Regions from separate parts of the Lelliottia sp. JS-SCA-14 genome, predicted to be linked through region 4. Evidence: predicted binding sites of a transcription regulator. Region 4 holds the regulator's gene; each other region holds the start of a gene.
The links. Region 4 encodes LexA, which represses DNA repair genes until DNA is damaged. Its sites were predicted from a motif close to TNCTGTATGTACATACAGNA; they were not measured.

Region 1 (4,567 bases), 560 kb from region 4:
CATCCGGCACTTTGCTGACCAGATTACTGAAAAGGGTCGGGATATCGCTGTAGTCGTTGGGGTCGCCCTGGCGGAAATAGAGCTCTGGTGCGACGGCCAGATAACCTTCCAGCGCCAGACGGCGGCAAATATCGCGAATGTGTTCGTGAACGCCAAAAATCTCCTGCACCACAATCACGATTGGCAGCGGACCGTCCGCCTCTTTCGGGCGAGCGTGGTAGGCGGGCATGTTCTCACCCTGCGTGGGGATCGAGGTTTCGCCTGCGGAAATGGCTTCTTCTGAGGTGGAGACGATGGTCGCGGCGTGAGGGGCTGCAGCAGGTGCAAAATGGGTCTTTTGTGTCATGGTATTCTCCGTACCTGTTAGCGCAAAAGTAAATATAGACCTCAAGTTAACAACTCACAGTGCCCGAAACGGGCTATCTTTTGTGCAGCGCTGAACGATATAACTTGTTAATGTGATGTAAATCACTATTTTATGGAAATTAACTGCAACCATTTTCATTCATGGTGAGGTGTGTCACGAAATTAAGCCTGGTGCTTCTGTAAAGTACCGTTTTACTTCTTCTGACACACCGACCCACAGAGGAGTCACCTATGTCTAAGTCTGATGTTTTTCATCTCGGCCTCACTAAAAACGATCTACAAGGGGCTACGCTGGCTATCGTCCCGGGCGATCCTGAGCGTGTGGAAAAGATCGCCGCGCTGATGGATAAGCCGGTCAAGCTGGCAGCGCATCGTGAATTCACCACCTGGCGTGCAGAGCTGGACGGCAAAGCGGTTATCGTGTGCTCGACCGGTATCGGCGGCCCGTCTACCTCTATTGCTGTGGAAGAGCTGGCGCAGCTGGGCATTCGTACTTTCCTGCGTATCGGTACGACCGGTGCGATTCAGCCGCACATCAACGTCGGTGACGTTCTGGTGACCACCGCGTCTGTGCGTCTGGATGGGGCAAGCCTGCACTTCGCGCCAATGGAATTCCCGGCGGTTGCGGACTTCGAATGTACGACAGCGCTGGTTGAAGCGGCTAAATCTATCGGTGCAACCACCCACATCGGCGTGACCGCCTCTTCTGACACCTTCTACCCTGGCCAGGAGCGCTACGACACCTTCTCTGGTCGTGTAGTCAGCCGTTTCAAAGGCTCCATGGAAGAGTGGCAGTCAATGGGCGTCATGAACTATGAGATGGAATCGGCAACGCTGCTGACCATGTGCGCAAGCCAGGGTCTGCGTGCGGGCATGGTGGCGGGCGTGATCGTCAACCGTACTCAGCAAGAGATCCCGAACGCTGAAACCATGAAGCAGACCGAAAGCCACGCGGTGAAAATCGTGGTTGAAGCGGCTCGCCGCCTGATCTAATCACACTGCATTCTGTATAAGGCCGACGCGTTCGGCCTTTTCTTTTTGCGTAGCGCCTCGCAGGAAAACCCTTTTAAACTGGACGTTTATACAGCACAATTCTATTTTGTGCGGTAACGGTTTGATGCAGGAGGCGGTGTGGATATCTCAATCATCATTTATGCGGCGATAGCGTTGGCGGGGCTGGCCATTGGCTGGCTGATTTCAGGCTACCAACATGCGCAGCATAAAGCGGAACAGCTGATTGACCGCGAAGAGATGGTCGCGGAGCTGAGCGCGACGAAACAGCAGCTGGCCCAGAGCGCCCACTGGCGCGATGAGTGTGAGCTGCTCAACAACGAACTGCGCAACCTGCGCGACATCAACACCTCCCTCGAAGCGGATCTCCGCGAAGTCACCACCCGTCTGGAATCTACCCAACTGCATGCGGAAGACAAAATCCGCCAGATGATCAACAGCGAACAGCGCCTCAGCGAGCAGTTCGAAAACCTCGCCAACCGCATATTCGAGCAGAGCAACCGCCGCGTCGACGAACAAAACCGCCAGAGTCTGAACGGCCTGCTGACCCCCCTGCGCGAACAGCTCGACGGTTTTCGCAAACAGGTGCAGGACAGCTTTGGTATGGAAGCGCGCGAGCGCCACACGCTGGCCCACGAAATCCGTAATCTCCAGCAGCTGAATGCGCAAATGGCGCAGGAGGCGGTTAACCTGACGCGGGCGCTGAAGGGTGACAACAAAACTCAGGGCAACTGGGGAGAAGTGGTGTTGACCCGCGTGCTGGAAGCGTCCGGCCTGCGTGAAGGCTATGAATATCAAACCCAGGTCAGCATCGAAACCGATACCCGTTCGCGCATGCAGCCCGATGTGATCGTGCGGCTGCCGCAGGGCAAAGACGTGGTGATTGACGCCAAAATGACGCTGGTCGCCTACGAGCGTTACTTCAATGCCGAAGACGATTTCACCCGTGAATCCGCGCTGCAGGAGCACATCGCCTCGGTGCGAAACCACATCCGCATGCTGGGCCGCAAGGATTACCAGCAACTGCCCGGTCTGCGTTCGCTGGACTATGTGCTGATGTTTATCCCCGTCGAACCGGCGTTCCTGCTGGCCCTCGACAGGCAGCCGGAGCTGATTACCGAGGCGCTGAAAAACAACATTATGCTGGTTAGCCCGACCACGCTACTGGTGGCGCTGCGTACTATTGCCAACCTGTGGCGTTACGAACATCAGAGCCGCAACGCGCAGCAGATCGCTGACCGCGCCAGCAAGCTGTACGACAAAATGCGCCTGTTTGTCGACGATATGTCCTCTGTAGGGCAAAGCCTGGATCGCGCGCAGGATAACTATCGCCAGGCAATGAAAAAACTCGCTTCCGGGCGCGGTAATTTGCTTTCGCAGGCCGAGGCCTTCCGCACGCTGGGCGTGGAGGTGAAGCGCGAGATTAATCCGGAACTGGCGGAACAGGCCACGGCGCAGGATGAAGAATACCGTCTGCGCGAAGGCGTCGATGAACAAAATATGGACTGTGATGACAATGATTTAGCCGCGCAAGCGGCGCCCGAAACGGCGTCAGAACGATTCTTTCAGGGTGGTTGAATCGTAGGGCAATCGCGTCCAATCTGATACACTTCACGAACATTTGACTGATTAGCAGGCACTGAGATGGTTGAAGATTCACAAGAAACAACGCACTTTGGCTTCCAGACTGTCGCCAAAGAGCAGAAAGCTGACATGGTGGCCCACGTATTCCATTCCGTGGCGTCGAAGTACGATGTCATGAATGACCTGATGTCATTCGGCATTCATCGCTTGTGGAAGCGTTTCACTATCGACTGTAGCGGTGTTCGCCGTGGTCAAACCGTTCTGGATCTTGCGGGGGGTACCGGCGATCTGACGGCTAAATTCTCCCGTATGGTCGGTGAAACCGGCCGCGTGGTGCTGGCGGATATCAACGACTCCATGCTGAAAATGGGGCGTGAAAAACTGCGCAACATCGGCGTAGTGGGTAACGTGGAATACGTTCAGGCTAACGCCGAAGCCCTGCCGTTCCCGGATAACACCTTTGACTGCATCACCATCTCTTTCGGTCTGCGTAACGTGACCGAAAAAGAGAAAGCCCTGCGTTCCATGTACCGTGTGCTGAAACCGGGTGGACGTCTGCTGGTGCTGGAGTTCTCCAAACCGATTATCGAACCGCTGAGCAAAGCCTACGACGCCTACTCGTTCCATATTCTGCCGCGCATTGGCGAAATGGTGGCCAATGACGCAGAAAGCTATCGCTATCTGGCGGAATCTATCCGTATGCACCCGGATCAGGACACCCTGAAAGCCATGATGCAGGACGCCGAGTTTGAAAACGTGGAGTACTTCAACCTGACGGCGGGTGTTGTCGCGCTGCATCGCGGCTACAAGTTCTGAGTGGAGGCAAATTATGCCTTTTAAACCGTTAGTCACCGCGGGCATCGAGAATGTCCTGAATAGTTTCCTGTACCGCTCGCCTGCGCTGAAAACGGCGCGTCAGCGGCTGAACGGCAAGGTGCTGCGTGTCGTCTTAAAAGAGTTCTCCACGCCGCTGGTGCTGGTGTTCAGCGAGCGCCAGCTCGACGTGGTGGGCGAATGGGAAGGCGAGGCGGATTGTTCCGTCATCACGCACATGAGCGTCCTGCCCAAACTGCGTGACCGCCAGCAGCTGACGGCGCTGATCCGCAGCGGTGAGCTGGAAGTCGAAGGCGATATTCAGGTGGTGCAAAACTTCGTCGCGCTGGCCGATCTGGCCGAGTTTGATCCGGCGGAGCTACTGGCTCCTTATACCGGTGACATCGTGGCCGAAGGCATTGGCAAGTTTCTGCGCGGCGGCTCGTCATTCTTGCGTAAGGGCGTACAGCGCCAGCAACGCTACGTTGCCGAAGTACTGACCGAAGAGTGGCGCATGGCGCCCGGCCCGCTGGAGATGGCGTGGTTTGCGGAAGAGTCTGCTGCCGTTGAACGTGCGGTTGACGCGTTCACCAAACGCCTGGAAAAACTGGAGGGCAAATGACGCCTGGTGAAATTCGGCGCCTCTACTTTATCGTTCGCACCTTTTTGAGTTACGGGCTCGACGAGCTTATCCCCAAAATGCGTATCACGCTGCCGCTGCGAATCGGGCGGCGCATGCTGTTCTGGATGCCAAACCGTCACAAAGGCCAGCCTCTTGGCGAGCGGTTACGCC
Region 2 (4,567 bases), 1.4 Mb from region 4:
CAGCGACGGCAGCGGCGTCGTCGGTCTTTGCACAGGACGGCTGTCGCCATTGCGCATCAGCAGTGGGTGAATCAGGCTTTCCTGCGGCTGTGCCACCGGCTGCTGAGGCTGTGCATACTGCGGTGGAGCTGCAACTGGCTGCTGTGGCTGCGCATACTGCTGGGGAGCCACTGGCTGCGGCACATGCTGCGGTTGTGCAGGAGCATACTGCTGACGCGGTGGCTCCGCTTCTGGCATTACGCTCGGGGTAAACAGCGGCTCGCTCGGCGTGTCATCCACCAGATCTTTCATCGGTGAAAATTCAAAATCCGACAGGGAGAAAGGATTCGCATTTTTTGGCTGTTCGCCAGAATAACGCTGTTCCTGCGAGGCGGCGAACTGACGCGCGAGCTCAGCTTCGGCGGCATCGTCTTCCTCTTCCTGCTGCTGATAAGCCTGCGTAGGATCCTGATACTCTTCGCCGTAGCGCTGATGCTGCTGGGCGGCAAACTGGCGAGCCAGCTCGTCCTGCTGCATTTCGTCGGCATCATCGATGTCATCCGGATCGCGCGCTTTCTCCTCGGCCATACGCTGAGAAGGCAGTTTGATGCCATAAGAAGCGAGCTCGCGGCGGGTCGGGACGCGCACGCGGTTTGGTCGCGGTAATTGCGGGCCGATGCCCTCTTTCACCTGCGGACGCGGCGCGCCACCAGCGGCCAGGCTGAACACTGGCGCGGCTGCAGCAGCGGTCGCCGCCGCGGAGGCAGTCGCCTGCTTAATGCCAGCTGCAACAGGCGCCACGGCTGCCGTCGGGTCAATATCCGGTGCGGTAAAGGACGGTGGCGTCACCGAAGGCGCGACAACGGGCTCGCTGACAGGTTCAGGCACGGGCTGATACCAGGCGGCAAGCTGCTCACGTTCGCGGGCGCGTTTCTCTTCCACTTCTTCGAAATAGTACATCGGCGGACGAGCAGGTTTGACCTCTTCCATCTCAATCTGCGGCTCTGGAACTGGCTCAGGGGTGTATTCCTGATACGGTTGTTCAGGTTCAGCATATTGCGGATAACCTTGCGGTTCGTAAAGCGGCTCAGGCTGATACGGCTGCTGCCATTGCTGATCCTGCGGCGGAACCGGCACATAGCTTTCGGGTTCTGGCGCAATGGTCGGTTCCGGCGTGTGAACGCCGGGTGCCGTTTGCCAGTCAACCACCGGCTGCTGCATCGCAGGTTCCGGTGTCTGAACCGGTGCGGCTGGCATCACGGCTTCTACAGGCGCGGCATACGCTTGTGCAGCCGTCGTCGCGAAAGCGGCAGCGGCAACAGGTGCCGTGACGGAATGGCCGTTTAACAGCGGATCGTATTCGTCGAAATCGCCCGGCGTCGCGCGGCTGCCGGAGAACAGCACGTCGTCCGGATCGGCGGCAACACCGCCTGCGGTATAGGTCACATCCTCTTCATCATCCATGCGTTTGCCGGAGAAGAGTGCAGCATCGGTTTTACGCGCCAGAGGATTGGTGAATTTTTCAGCGACGCGTTTACGACGCGCCAGCGCCCCGCGCATAATGCGCGTGCGGCGAGATTCGGTTCGGTTGGCGGACGACGACTCTTCTTCATAGTCATCATCTTCGTATTCGTCTTCATCCACCCAGGTATCATCACGACGGGTGCGGTTGCTGGCGAAAGTCAGAATATTAAGGATAAAGCCGCCAAGTTTTTCGGCGATGCTGACCCACGACCAGCCGGTAAAGAGGGTCAACCCCGCGGCCCAGATGCAGAGCAGCGTGATAGTGCCGCCGCTGCTGTGAAGCATCGGCTTCAGCGCGGTGCTGAGCAGGCTGCCAATCACGCCACCGGAGGCAAAATACCAGATATCATCAGCGTTGATCGCCGCCAGCCCGCAGGAGGTCAGGATCAGCGCCAGCGCGCCAATCAGGCGGAGCGAAACGGCAAAGTAATCGATGTACTCTTCGTTCTGACGATGACGCCAGGCAAACCAGCATCCGCCGACAATAATGATCGGGATGGTGTAAGCCATTACGCCAAAGACGAAAAAGAGCGTGTCCGCCAGCCATGCGCCAGGCACCCCACCCAAATTATGGATAGGTTCATGCCATGCCGTTTGCGACCAGCTGGGATCGGAAGGATTGAAACTGAGTAAGGCGGCCATCAACCAGACGGCAAAAAGGGCAACAAGAATCAGTAACGCCTCAAGGAGTCGGCGCCCGCTGCTTAACTTCGTTAAAGTGACTTCTTTGTCTTCAGTATATTCCTGGCTCAAAAAAGGCTCTCCAGGTACCAGGCATTTCCTGCCTGTTTGCTAAAACGGACAACAGCGCCGGGATACCCGGCACTGTTGCTGTATGGATTAACAGGAGTGTAATCAAATTACGCTGATTTTGCACCTGTTCCGTATTAGCGCGTCTTAATAACCAGACGATTGCTCTGTTTGACCTCTTCCATCACCACGTAAGTACGGGTGTCATTCACGCCAGGCAGTCGCAGCAGGGTTTCACCCAGCAGTTTACGATAGGCTGACATGTCCGGTACGCGGGTCTTCAACAGGTAGTCGAAATCACCAGAGACCAGATGACATTCTTGAATTTCTTCAAGTTTTTGTACTGCGGTATTGAATTGCTCAAACACATCCGGTGCGCCACGATTCAGAGTAATCTCAACAAAAACCAGAAGTGAGGCATCCAGATAATGCGGGTTCAGCAGAGCCGTATAGCCCTGAATGAAACCCTGTCTTTCCAGTCGGCGCACACGCTCAAGGCATGGCGTCGGAGAAAGTCCCACACGTTTTGAAAGCTCGACGTTGGAAATACGCCCATCCTTTTGCAATTCATTCAGAATGTTACGATCGATACGGTCGAGATCTTTGCCAGGGCGCTTCTTGCTATCTACCATTATTATTGTCTCTCTGTATTCCTTCCCTACTCCTGCCTGGACCCTGTGCACATCACTGTTCAGAGCCTATACCCGGATCGTCACATCGCCTTTTATAGTGTGTATGCGATGCAGATTCGGGTTCTACGGTGAGAAGACCGTTGCCAAAAGGCTGTCACCGACATCACGCATGGCATCTGTCCACACCATGCGTAGATTTCACTGACCCGGTAAAAATGGCGTTTCCGTGCATGTCTATGCGACACACCGTTCGCGCGGCTTTTTTTTCTTCCTTCAATGTTTTCGCAAAAGCGCAGGGGATTGTCAAAGCAAAACATCGTTTTTTAGTACAACGTGCCAGTTATTCATGGCGGCCGGGTATTAATCCTCATTTTGTCGCCGTATAAACGACCGTTTTTAACGGATAGCCCCCTGTTATCGCCCCAGAATCCGGCCTCCCATCACCGCCGTCTATTGCACAAATCGTTTACAAAATTGCTGCGCTCTTTTTTTACGGCAACAAATTCCCTACAATCCGAGCAAATGTCTGCCAACAACAATGGGGATCTCATGGGCACGGCTAAACACAGTAAGCTGCTAATCCTTGGTTCTGGACCTGCGGGCTACACCGCAGCGGTCTATGCTGCACGCGCTAACCTGCACCCGGTATTAATCACCGGCATGGAAAAAGGCGGTCAGTTGACCACCACAACTGAAGTGGAAAACTGGCCAGGCGATCCAAACGACCTGACCGGGCCGCTGCTGATGGAGCGTATGCATGAGCATGCGGCCAAGTTCGAAACCGAAATTCTGTTCGACCACATCAACAAGGTTGATCTGCAGAACCGTCCGTTCCGTCTGACCGGCGACAGCGGGGAATACACCTGTGACGCGCTGATTATCGCAACCGGCGCTTCTGCACGTTATCTCGGTCTGCCGTCTGAAGAGGCGTTCAAAGGCCGCGGTGTGTCCGCCTGCGCAACCTGCGACGGTTTCTTCTACCGCAACCAGAAAGTCGCGGTGATCGGTGGCGGTAACACGGCGGTTGAAGAAGCGCTTTACCTGGCCAACATTGCCTCCGAAGTGCACCTGATCCACCGTCGCGACACCTTCCGCGCGGAAAAAATCCTCATCAAGCGTCTGATGGATAAAGTGGAAAGCGGCAACATCGTGCTGCACACCCACCGCACGCTGGAAGAAGTCACGGGCGATCAGATGGGCGTTTCCGGTCTGCGTCTGCGTGATACGCAGAACAGCGACAACATCGAATCGCTGGAAGTGGCAGGTCTGTTTGTCGCCATCGGCCACAGCCCGAACACCGCCATCTTCGACGGTCAGCTGGAGCTGGAAAACGGCTACATCAAAGTGCAATCCGGCATCCACGGCAACGCTACACAGACCAGCATCCCTGGCGTCTTCGCGGCGGGCGATGTGATGGACCATATTTACCGTCAGGCGATCACCTCTGCGGGCACCGGCTGTATGGCCGCGCTGGACGCTGAACGTTACCTCGACGGACTGGCTGAATTAAGTCAATAATCGTTACAAGTCAGTAACAAACGTAAATAAAGGCGGCCACAGGTCGCCTTTATTTTTTCCCACGTGTAACATGCGGTTGTCTAATTTCTTATAACTCACCTGCAAAGCGCGTAATGGAAAAAACCCGTCAACAAGAGTTAACTCGCTGGCTGAAACAGCAAAGC
Region 3 (4,567 bases), 1.9 Mb from region 4:
GCCATTCCCCCTATCGCGCAGGTGCTGGTGTTTAGTGGATTGTACGACGCGCTGATTGTGCTGACGGGTTATCTGATCATTAACCTGGTGTTCGGGAACATTCTTGAACCGCGCATGATGGGCCGCGGGCTGGGGCTGTCGACGCTGGTGGTCTTTTTATCGTTGATCTTCTGGGGCTGGCTGCTCGGCCCGGTCGGGATGCTGCTCTCCGTGCCGCTGACCATTATTGTGAAGATTGCGCTGGAGCAGACGGCGGGCGGCCAGAGCATCGCCGTGCTGCTGAGCGACGTCAGTCATCGCTGAATCTAAACATCGGCTTTGCGATCCTGCCCGCCTCGCGGTAACAGGCCAGCGCCGAACGCCACGCGGTGAGGGAAAACAGCGTGGCATCCCCAACAGAACTGGCCTGTAGTTTCGGCCAGATTTCACGAAACTGCCCCTGCCACGCGTCTGCGCTCATTGCATCCAGATAATTGCGGATATGGAACCAGCGCACCTGCTTTTGCTGCCTGAACATCTGCCCGGACAACAGGCCGTAGCAGACAAAAACCCCCGTCTCGGGCAGCCTTTCCAGAATCAGTTCTGCTACTTCGCCCCCCGTGGCGTCGTAAATTATCTCCGCATCGTTGGCGATGGCGCGAATCGCTGCCGTGTCATGCTGTGAAATCGGCGTGATCCCCAGTGCCTTGAGCCGCCCGGCGTGGACGGCGGAACGGTGAATGCCATACACGGCTTCAGCCCCTGCGCTGAGCGCCCACTGTCCCAGCAGCACCGCGCAGTCCGACCCGGCCGCCGTCAGCAGCACGCGTTTCCCCTGCGGGGGATAGAGTTTGAGCATCAGCTGCGCGGCGAGCGGATTAATGTACGCGCGGGCAGCCAGCACAGAATCGATAAAATCGGGCACCACAATCGCCAAATCCACCGGGCAATCCACCACCTGCTGCCAGGTTCCTTGCCCGCGCAGCGGCAGTACGCGTTTTCCCATCAGTTCGGTTGGCCCGTCAATCACCACGCCGACACCCTCATAGCCCGCCACCGCAGGCAGCGGCGTGCGATGGCGATAAGCGCCGGTGATGGGGATCAGATCCGAGGCGTTGACCGGGGAGTAAAGCATCTTCACCCGTAGTTGACCGGGGTTCAGCCGATCGCAGCGGAAAGCTTCCGCTTGCAGCACCGACTCAGGCTCACCAAAACGGCGATAGATTAACGCGAGATTGTTCATAAACGGCCCAGAAAAAGTCACGGCAAGAGCTTACTGGCTCAGACGTTCAGGGAAAACGTTTATTTCGCCACAGGTAGATCCGCGTAGCGCGTCGTATATCCCGGCGAGAGCATTTCCCGCTTCATGGCCCAGTTTTTCTGACTTCCCTGACCGGCAAACCACACCGTGCCGCGCCCGGAGAGATTTAACCTGTCGATAGTCTGCATCAGCGCCTGACTGTTGTGTCGGGGCTGATAGTCATCAAACAGGTTCAACTGCGCGACGCCCTGGCTGAAAAAATCACTCAGCATCACGCCCGCTTTCATGTAGCGAAAACCATCCTGCCAGATCCGCTCCAGCGCCTGGCTGGCGACGCGGATAATGTCGCGCGTATCGTTCGACGGGATTGCCAGCCGACCGCTGGCCTGCGGGCCATAGAACACTTCGTTTTCAGCGTGCGGGCTGGTGCGCATAAAGACGCTGATCACGCAGCAATACTGCCTTTCCGCCCGCAGTTTCTCCGCCGCCCGCTCCGCGTAGGCGCACACCGCCTGCTGCATATCGCGGTACTCGGTGATCCGGTGCCCAAAGGAGCGGCTGCAAATAATCTGCTGTTTGGCGGGGGCAAACTCATCCATCTCCAGACAAGGCTCGCCGCGCAGCTCGCGTACCGTGCGCTCCAGCACCACGTTAAAGTGTTTGCGGATCACCCAGGTTGAGCACTCCGCCAGCTGCAGCGCGTTTTCAATCCCCATCTGATTGAGTTTCTTGCCGATTCGCCGCCCCACGCCCCACACCTCGTCCACCGGCACCAGCGCAAGCAATTTTCGCTGACGCTCAGGATCCGACAGATCCACCACGCCTTTGGTTTTACTCCACGTTTTCGCCGCAAAATTGGCCAGCTTGGCGAGGGTTTTGGTCGGCGCGATGCCGACGCCGACGGTCAGCCCGGTATTTTTCAGGATCTGCTCGCGGATCTGGCGGCCAAACGTCTCCAGCGCAATGCAGTTAGCCACGCCGGAGACATTAATAAACGCCTCATCGATGGAATAGACTTCCACCGCGGGTGCCATCTCCGTGAGAATCGACATCACGCGATGGCTCAGATCCGCGTACAGCGCATAGTTCGAGCTAAACACCGCCACGTTCTGCCGCCGCAGCTCGTCTTTGATCTTAAAATAGGGCGCGCCCATTTTGATGCCCAGCTTTTTGGCTTCTGCCGAGCGGGAGATAATGCACCCGTCATTATTCGACACCACCACCACCGGTTTACCCAGCAGATCGGGACGAAACACGGTCTCGCAGGAGGTGTAGAAACTGTTGACGTCAACGAGCGCGAACATGTCGGTGCGATTTCACGGTGTGCGTTACCACGCCAAAGAGTTGCAGTTCGTCCTCTGACTGGAAAACGATGGGAGAAAAGTTTTTGTTGTGCGGCAGCAGGTGGAGATACGGACGGGTTCGCAGCTCTTTCACCGTGAACTCCCCCGCAATCGCCGCCACCACAATATCGCCATGCTCAGCCGTTAACGAGCGGTCGATCACCAGCAGATCCCCGTCGCCAATCCCTGCGCCAATCATCGAATCGCCGCTCACCTTCACGAAATAGGTGGCGCTGGGGTGCTGGATGAGAAGCTTGTTGAGATCGAGACGATCCTCGACATAATCCTGCGCCGGGCTGGGAAAGCCGCACGGGACGCGCTCCAGAAAAAGGGGTAATTCGATGATTTCTTTCAATTCACATGAAAAAACGGGATTCATGATGGTCAACCTGATAATAACTGTATATAAATACAGTATTATGCATTAACCGGTCAGATCAAGTCGATTCTGGCTCGCGAAAATGAAGCCGTTGACGCCACAGGGAATTTAAAAGGAGAGATCATGCTGAAAGTTATCGCCGAAGATTTTATTAAACCGGAAGCCATAGAGACCGTCCTCCCGCTCTACCGCGCGCTGGTGGAAGCCACAAAGCGGGAGCCGCTGTGCATGGCTTACGATTTATACGTGGATGAGAAAGATGCAGGGCATTTTGTCTTTATCGAAGAGTGGCCGGATCGCGCGGCGCTGGATGTGCACTGTGCGAGCGAGCACTTCCGGCGTCTGGTGCCGCTGATCAATCAGCACCAGCGAAAAGAGCCGACGTTTATCCTGATGAACAGTTTCAGCCCTACAGTTTAAAGGTGAAATCGGCGATGTAGCGCTCCCCGCCGTCGGCAATCGCTTTCGACAGCTTCTTGTAATACCGCTCGACGCCGTAGGCTTCGATGTGCTGGATTTGCGCGCGAACCGGCGCGCAGAACAGCGCGGCGTTTCCGGCCCCTACCCGTTTGCTGTTGGGCGGCAGCTCGGACGAAATCGCTTTAAACCAGGTGCGCACGGCGCTTTTCAGGGGGGCGGGTACTTTGGCAACTTCGTCGATGTCCGTCAGCACTTGCACCGTCGGAAACTGGTTGGCCTCGACGGCTTTTTTCAGCCGGGTAAAGAACTGGCTGAATAATTCGAAAGATCCCAAATCAGAAATCTTCTGTTTCGTGGAGCCGCGGATTTGACGAGTCGCTTTCACGCCGGGTTTCCCGCGTTTCGGGCTCTCTTCGAGCTGCAGATCAAACAGCAGATTGCAGTGCTCGCGGCGTTTCTTCACATCAGAGAACATTTCGAGAAAGGTAGAGATAAACTGCGGGGTCATCAGATCGTGAAGTTCGTGGTTCACCAGCCACTGAGAGCGCGCAAACGAGCCTGGTGTGATGAACCAGTCCGGCGTATCGGTGAATCGCGTTGACTGACCTTTGCTGTCGAATTCGACGAACTCGGCCCCGTTCGCAAACGCGAAACGGCAGTTCTTCAGGCTGGTGATGGTCTGGTTCATGATCAGCGCATCTTTGATAAATCTCGCCACCACCGCACTCATCACAAAGGCGGTGTGTTTGTCATCGCGGATGACATACTTCAGATCTTCTACAGACTTCACGCCGGGTTCAAGATTATCGAATTCTAAGAAAAGGTGATACATACCCATGACTTCCTGATAGCGCCAATCCGCAAAGAATAACACAGATTACTATCAGGGATGTGAGTTGCCAGCCTGCCCTTATCGAAACGCCACACACTTCACATATACTACAATTAAAAACATATCACACTAACAAACATAAACGAGGTCACTTTATATAAAAACAGACACTACAAAATCACTAAAATAAAACTTTCTCAGAGTTTTATGCTGTTTTTTTACCTGCCATTTCGCCCGTTCTTTGCGGAAATGTTACATCCTTCGCCCCCGTCTTTCAGCGCACTGTCGGCGGAAAAAACGACGCTGTAATTTTGTCATGCATAAAAAAGCAGTGAATTGCATATGTAAACATT
Region 4 (4,567 bases):
AGAATGATGATGTCACCGATCGTATCTTTCTCGACTTCGAACTTATTCATCTGCAGCGCGTGGTCGATCAGCTGACCGGCGGTCGCAGATGGAACGGTAGAGTCGGCGGAATACGGGACATTACGCATAATGTCCAGGTAGCAATCGAGCTGTTCGGTCAGCTGTTCGCGCGTCAGAGAACGTTGACGAGACGCCAGCAGCGCCGTGACGCACAGGTTCATCGCGTTAGCCGCACCGGCGTTGTTAATACGCACCATCAGATCGGCGGCGATGTTATTCACCGTCGGCGTCAGCCAGGCTGGGCGAATCGCTTCGATTGGATCGATAGACTCGCGCCACTCGGGAACGTGCTGATTCAGGTAGGTCATCAGCGGCAGCGGTTCGCCAAAGTTGACGTAGCCCTGACCGAGATTGCGCAGCTTGCTCAGGCCTTTCAGCATCTGAGGCAGGCTCTCTTTCTCTTTGGTCGCGCCGCGCAGCTCTTTGGCGTAAGTGCCCACTTCCATCACGTGCTCGTAACCGATGTAGATCGGCACCAGCGTAATAGGGCGCGTACCGCCGCGCAGCATCGCCTGAATGGTCATCGACAGGGTGCCGGTTTTCGGGTCAAGCAGACGGCCCGTACGAGAGCGGCCACCTTCGACGAAATACTCAACGGAATAGCCGCGGCTGAACAGCTCGCCCAGATATTCGCGGAACACCGTAGAGTAGAGCTTGTTGCCCTTGAAGGTACGACGAATAAAGAACGCACCCAGACGGCGGAAAATCGGGCCGGCTGGCCAGAAGTTCAGGTTGATACCGGCGGCGATGTGCGGTGGCACCAGTCCCTGATGATAAAGGACGTAGGACAGCAGCAGATAGTCCATGTGGCTGCGGTGGCAAGGCACATAGACAATTTCGTGGCCGTCGTGGGCCAGCTGGCGCACGCGCTCGGCGTTGTGGACGTTAATCCCCTGATAGAGACGGTTCCAGGTGAAGCTCAGGATACGGTCGGAAAGGCGGATCATCTCGTAGGAGAAGTTGGCCGCAATCTCTTCCATCAGGGCAATCGCGTTCTGCTGGGCTTTCTCGTGAGAGATTTTCTTGCTGCGCGCTTCGTCTTCGACGGCGCGAGCAATGGCTTTCGAGGCCAGCAGTTTGTTGAACAGATCCTGACGCGCTGGCAGGCGCGGGCCAACGGCCGCCAGACGCTGACGGGCGAAGTGCATACGCGCCACGCGTGCCAGTTTCTGCGCAATGATCTTATCCGTGCCGTGCTCATCCGCCATGCGGCGCAGCGAAACGGAAGGGGAGAAACGCACAAAGCTGTCGCGCCCCAGCCATGAGACGGCAAAGAATTTCTGAATGCCGTTCAGCATGCGCAGCGGCGGATTCTCTTCGCCTTTCTGACGTCCAGGACGACGACCAAACATCACCGACACCGGCACCATCTGGACATCCAGGCTGGGGTTGCTGCGGTGCAGATCGAGGTAGTCATGGAACAGCTTAATCGACTCTTCTTTCGGCGTGTAATAGGTGAACACGCGCGGCCCGCCGTGAATAAACACGTAGCGCGGCAGCAGCGTTCCGTCGACCTCAAGGGGTTCGAGCGGATCGGGTAAGTCGTGCGCCAGACACTGGGCGCGCAGCGTCAGTAAGTCTGCCTTCGAGTTATAAGGCAAAACGTACATAATTGGGCGCGAGGTATCGAGCCCTAATTCCAGCGCGGGTTCCGCCGGGATAGACTTACTTTTTACCAGGACGCTTAATGGTAAATTAAGTAATTTGTAGTAAATTCGTGGCCAGCCGGACATAAACGATGTAAAGCCTCTGGTTAATAATGCAAATGCGGCGCAAGGATAACAGAAAGCGCGCAAAATTTCTGTTGTTACCGGTCATACTTCAGGCTGCATGGCAATGCGCTACAGCTATAGTTACTGACGCTAAATCTAAGAAAAGGTTCTTTTAATGGCCAATAATACCACTGGGTTAACCCGAATCATCAAAGCTGCCGGATATTCATGGAAAGGTTTCCGCGCCGCATGGATCAATGAAGCTGCTTTTCGCCAGGAGGGGGTTGCCGCCGTCGTCGCGGTAATCATCGCCTGTTTCCTCGATGTTGATCCTATTACCCGCGTGCTTCTCATTGGTTCAGTCCTTCTGGTGATGATAGTGGAAATTCTGAACAGTGCTATCGAAGCGGTGGTGGATCGCATCGGGTCTGATTTCCACGAACTCTCGGGCCGCGCAAAAGATATGGGCTCTGCCGCTGTGCTGCTGGCGATTATCATCGCTGCCATCACCTGGATCACGCTTCTTTGGTCACATTTTCGATAAGCCTTCAGGAATCGAATAAGTCTCTGGTTTTTTGTGCAGTTTTTGATTCCAAAATCACCTTTGACTGTATATACTCACAGCATAACTGTATATACACCCAGGGGGCGGAATGAAAGCGTTAACGGCCAGACAGCAAGAGGTGTTCGATCTTATTCGGGATCACATCAGCCAGACGGGAATGCCACCAACGCGTGCGGAAATCGCGCAGCGTCTGGGCTTCCGTTCTCCAAATGCCGCTGAAGAGCACCTCAAAGCGCTGGCGCGTAAAGGCGTCCTTGAGATTGTTTCGGGTGCGTCACGCGGCATTCGCCTGCTGGTGGAAGAAGAAGAGGGTCTGCCACTGGTGGGCCGTGTCGCAGCAGGTGAGCCTCTGCTGGCACAGCAACACATTGAAGGGCATTATCAGGTCGATCCGGCGATGTTCAAACCCAGTGCCGATTTCCTGCTGCGCGTCAGCGGGATGTCCATGAAAGACATCGGCATTCTGGACGGCGATCTGCTGGCAGTTCACAAAACCCAGGATGTGCGTAACGGCCAGGTTGTGGTTGCGCGCATCGACGACGAAGTGACCGTGAAACGCCTGAAAAAACAGGGCAACACGGTACAGCTGCTGCCAGAAAACAGCGAGTTCTCCCCGATTGTGGTCGATCTCCGCGAACAGTCTTTCTCCATCGAAGGTCTGGCTGTGGGCGTGATCCGCAACGGCGAATGGCTGTAATGTCTCTCTGACAGGCTGCGGTCTTTCCGCAGCCTGACTGTCTCTTATCTTTCCCGGTACTTTCTCATGTCTCTGCTGACTCCCTCAGACAAGGCATTGTGGCGTCTCGCGCTGCCGATGATTTTCTCCAATATCACCGTTCCCCTGCTCGGGCTGGTCGATACGGCGGTGATTGGCCATCTGGATTCCCCTGTTTATCTCGGCGGCGTGGCCATCGGCGCAACGGCGACCAGCTTCCTCTTTATGCTGCTGCTCTTTTTACGTATGAGCACCACCGGGCTGACGGCCCAGGCGTTTGGCGCTAAAGATCCGGTTCGTCTGGCTCGTGCGCTGGTCCAGCCACTGATCCTCGCGCTCGGCGCAGGGCTGCTGATTGTTTTGCTGCGTACGCCGCTAATCGATCTGGCTCTACACGTCGTCGGCGGTAGTGAAGCCGTGCTCGAACAGGCGCGACGGTTCCTTGAAATCCGCTGGCTCAGCGCCCCGGCGTCGCTGGCTAACCTCGTTTTGCTCGGCTGGCTGCTCGGCGTACAGTACGCCCGCGCGCCGGTGATCCTGCTGGTGGTGGGAAACCTGCTCAATATCGTGCTCGATCTGTGGCTGGTGATGGGCCTGCACATGAACGTGCAGGGGGCCGCGCTGGCGACGGTTGTCGCGGAATACGGCACCTTCTTCATCGGCCTGTGGATGGTGAAACGCGTGCTGGCGATGCGTGGCATCACACTCGCGATGCTGAAAACCGCGTGGCACGGCAATATCCGCAAACTGCTGGCGCTTAACCGCGACATCATGCTCCGCTCGCTGCTGCTGCAACTCTGCTTTGGCGCGCTGACGGTATTCGGCGCGCGGCTCGGGCCGGAGATCGTGGCGGTGAACGCGGTCCTCATGACCCTGCTGACCTTCACCGCCTACGCGCTGGACGGGTTTGCCTATGCGGTTGAAGCCCATTCAGGGCAGGCGTACGGTGCGCGCGAAACGGGGCAGTTGCAGGAGGTGTGGCGGGCGGCCTGTCGGCAGTCGGGCCTGGTGGCGCTAAGCTTTGCGCTCGTCTACGCTTTGTTCGGAACGAATATTGTGGCGCTCTTAACCTCGCTGCCTGAGCTGCGCGAGCTGGCAAATCACTACATTCTCTGGCAGGTCGTTTTACCGGTGGTGGGGGTGTGGTGCTATCTGCTCGACGGCATGTTTATCGGTGCGACGCGCGGGGCCGAGATGCGCAACAGCATGGCGGTCGCGGCGGCCGGTTTTGCCCTGACGCTTTTCACGCTGCCCTGGCTTGGCAATCACGGTTTGTGGCTGGCCCTGGCGGTGTTCCTCGCTCTGCGCGGCCTCTCTCTGGCGGTGATCTGGCGGCGCCACTGGCGCAACAATACCTGGTTTGCGTAGTGGCTTCGTTTGACGAAATGGTTAAAGATTCTGAATCTCTCAACGTCTGCCAAATCCTTATCTACAATTAATATCACGTCCAGCAGAAATGAACGTAACGGACGACACGAATTTTACGTGATAACCGAACGATGAGGATATGATTAT

Region 1: rmuC (DNA recombination protein RmuC) is a predicted target of LexA. The motif match lies at 1,436-1,455, and genes of this name have one in related genera.
Region 2: U9O48_RS07990 (DNA translocase FtsK 4TM domain-containing protein) is a predicted target of LexA. The motif match lies at 2,333-2,352, and genes of this name have one in related genera.
Region 3: umuD (translesion error-prone DNA polymerase V autoproteolytic subunit) is a predicted target of LexA. The motif match lies at 2,981-3,000, and genes of this name have one in related genera.

The regions. Positions count from the first base shown of each region.
Region 1 is NZ_CP141606.1:4,664,977-4,669,543, reverse strand. Features, by position in the region: gene U9O48_RS21815 (dienelactone hydrolase family protein) at 1-346, opposite strand, end outside; gene udp (uridine phosphorylase) at 598-1,359, shown strand; gene rmuC (DNA recombination protein RmuC) at 1,498-2,955, shown strand; gene ubiE (bifunctional demethylmenaquinone methyltransferase/2-methoxy-6-polyprenyl-1,4-benzoquinol methylase UbiE) at 3,022-3,777, shown strand; gene ubiJ (ubiquinone biosynthesis protein UbiJ) at 3,791-4,396, shown strand; gene ubiB (ubiquinone biosynthesis regulatory protein kinase UbiB) at 4,393-4,567, shown strand, end outside.
Region 2 is NZ_CP141606.1:1,700,193-1,704,759, reverse strand. Features, by position in the region: gene U9O48_RS07990 (DNA translocase FtsK 4TM domain-containing protein) at 1-2,256, opposite strand, end outside; gene lrp (leucine-responsive transcriptional regulator Lrp) at 2,391-2,885, opposite strand; gene trxB (thioredoxin-disulfide reductase) at 3,435-4,403, shown strand; gene cydD (heme ABC transporter permease/ATP-binding protein CydD) at 4,517-4,567, shown strand, end outside.
Region 3 is NZ_CP141606.1:2,240,484-2,245,050, reverse strand. Features, by position in the region: gene U9O48_RS10545 (AI-2E family transporter) at 1-303, shown strand, start outside; gene U9O48_RS10540 (zinc-dependent alcohol dehydrogenase family protein) at 290-1,222, opposite strand; gene umuC (translesion error-prone DNA polymerase V subunit UmuC) at 1,282-2,544, opposite strand; gene umuD (translesion error-prone DNA polymerase V autoproteolytic subunit) at 2,528-2,962, opposite strand; gene U9O48_RS10525 (putative quinol monooxygenase) at 3,086-3,382, shown strand; gene U9O48_RS10520 (hypothetical protein) at 3,372-4,214, opposite strand.
Region 4 is NZ_CP141606.1:326,978-331,544, forward strand. Features, by position in the region: gene plsB (glycerol-3-phosphate 1-O-acyltransferase PlsB) at 1-1,793, opposite strand, end outside; gene U9O48_RS01500 (diacylglycerol kinase) at 1,948-2,316, shown strand; gene lexA (transcriptional repressor LexA) at 2,426-3,034, shown strand; gene dinF (MATE family efflux transporter DinF) at 3,101-4,420, shown strand; gene U9O48_RS01515 (CsbD family protein) at 4,566-4,567, shown strand, end outside.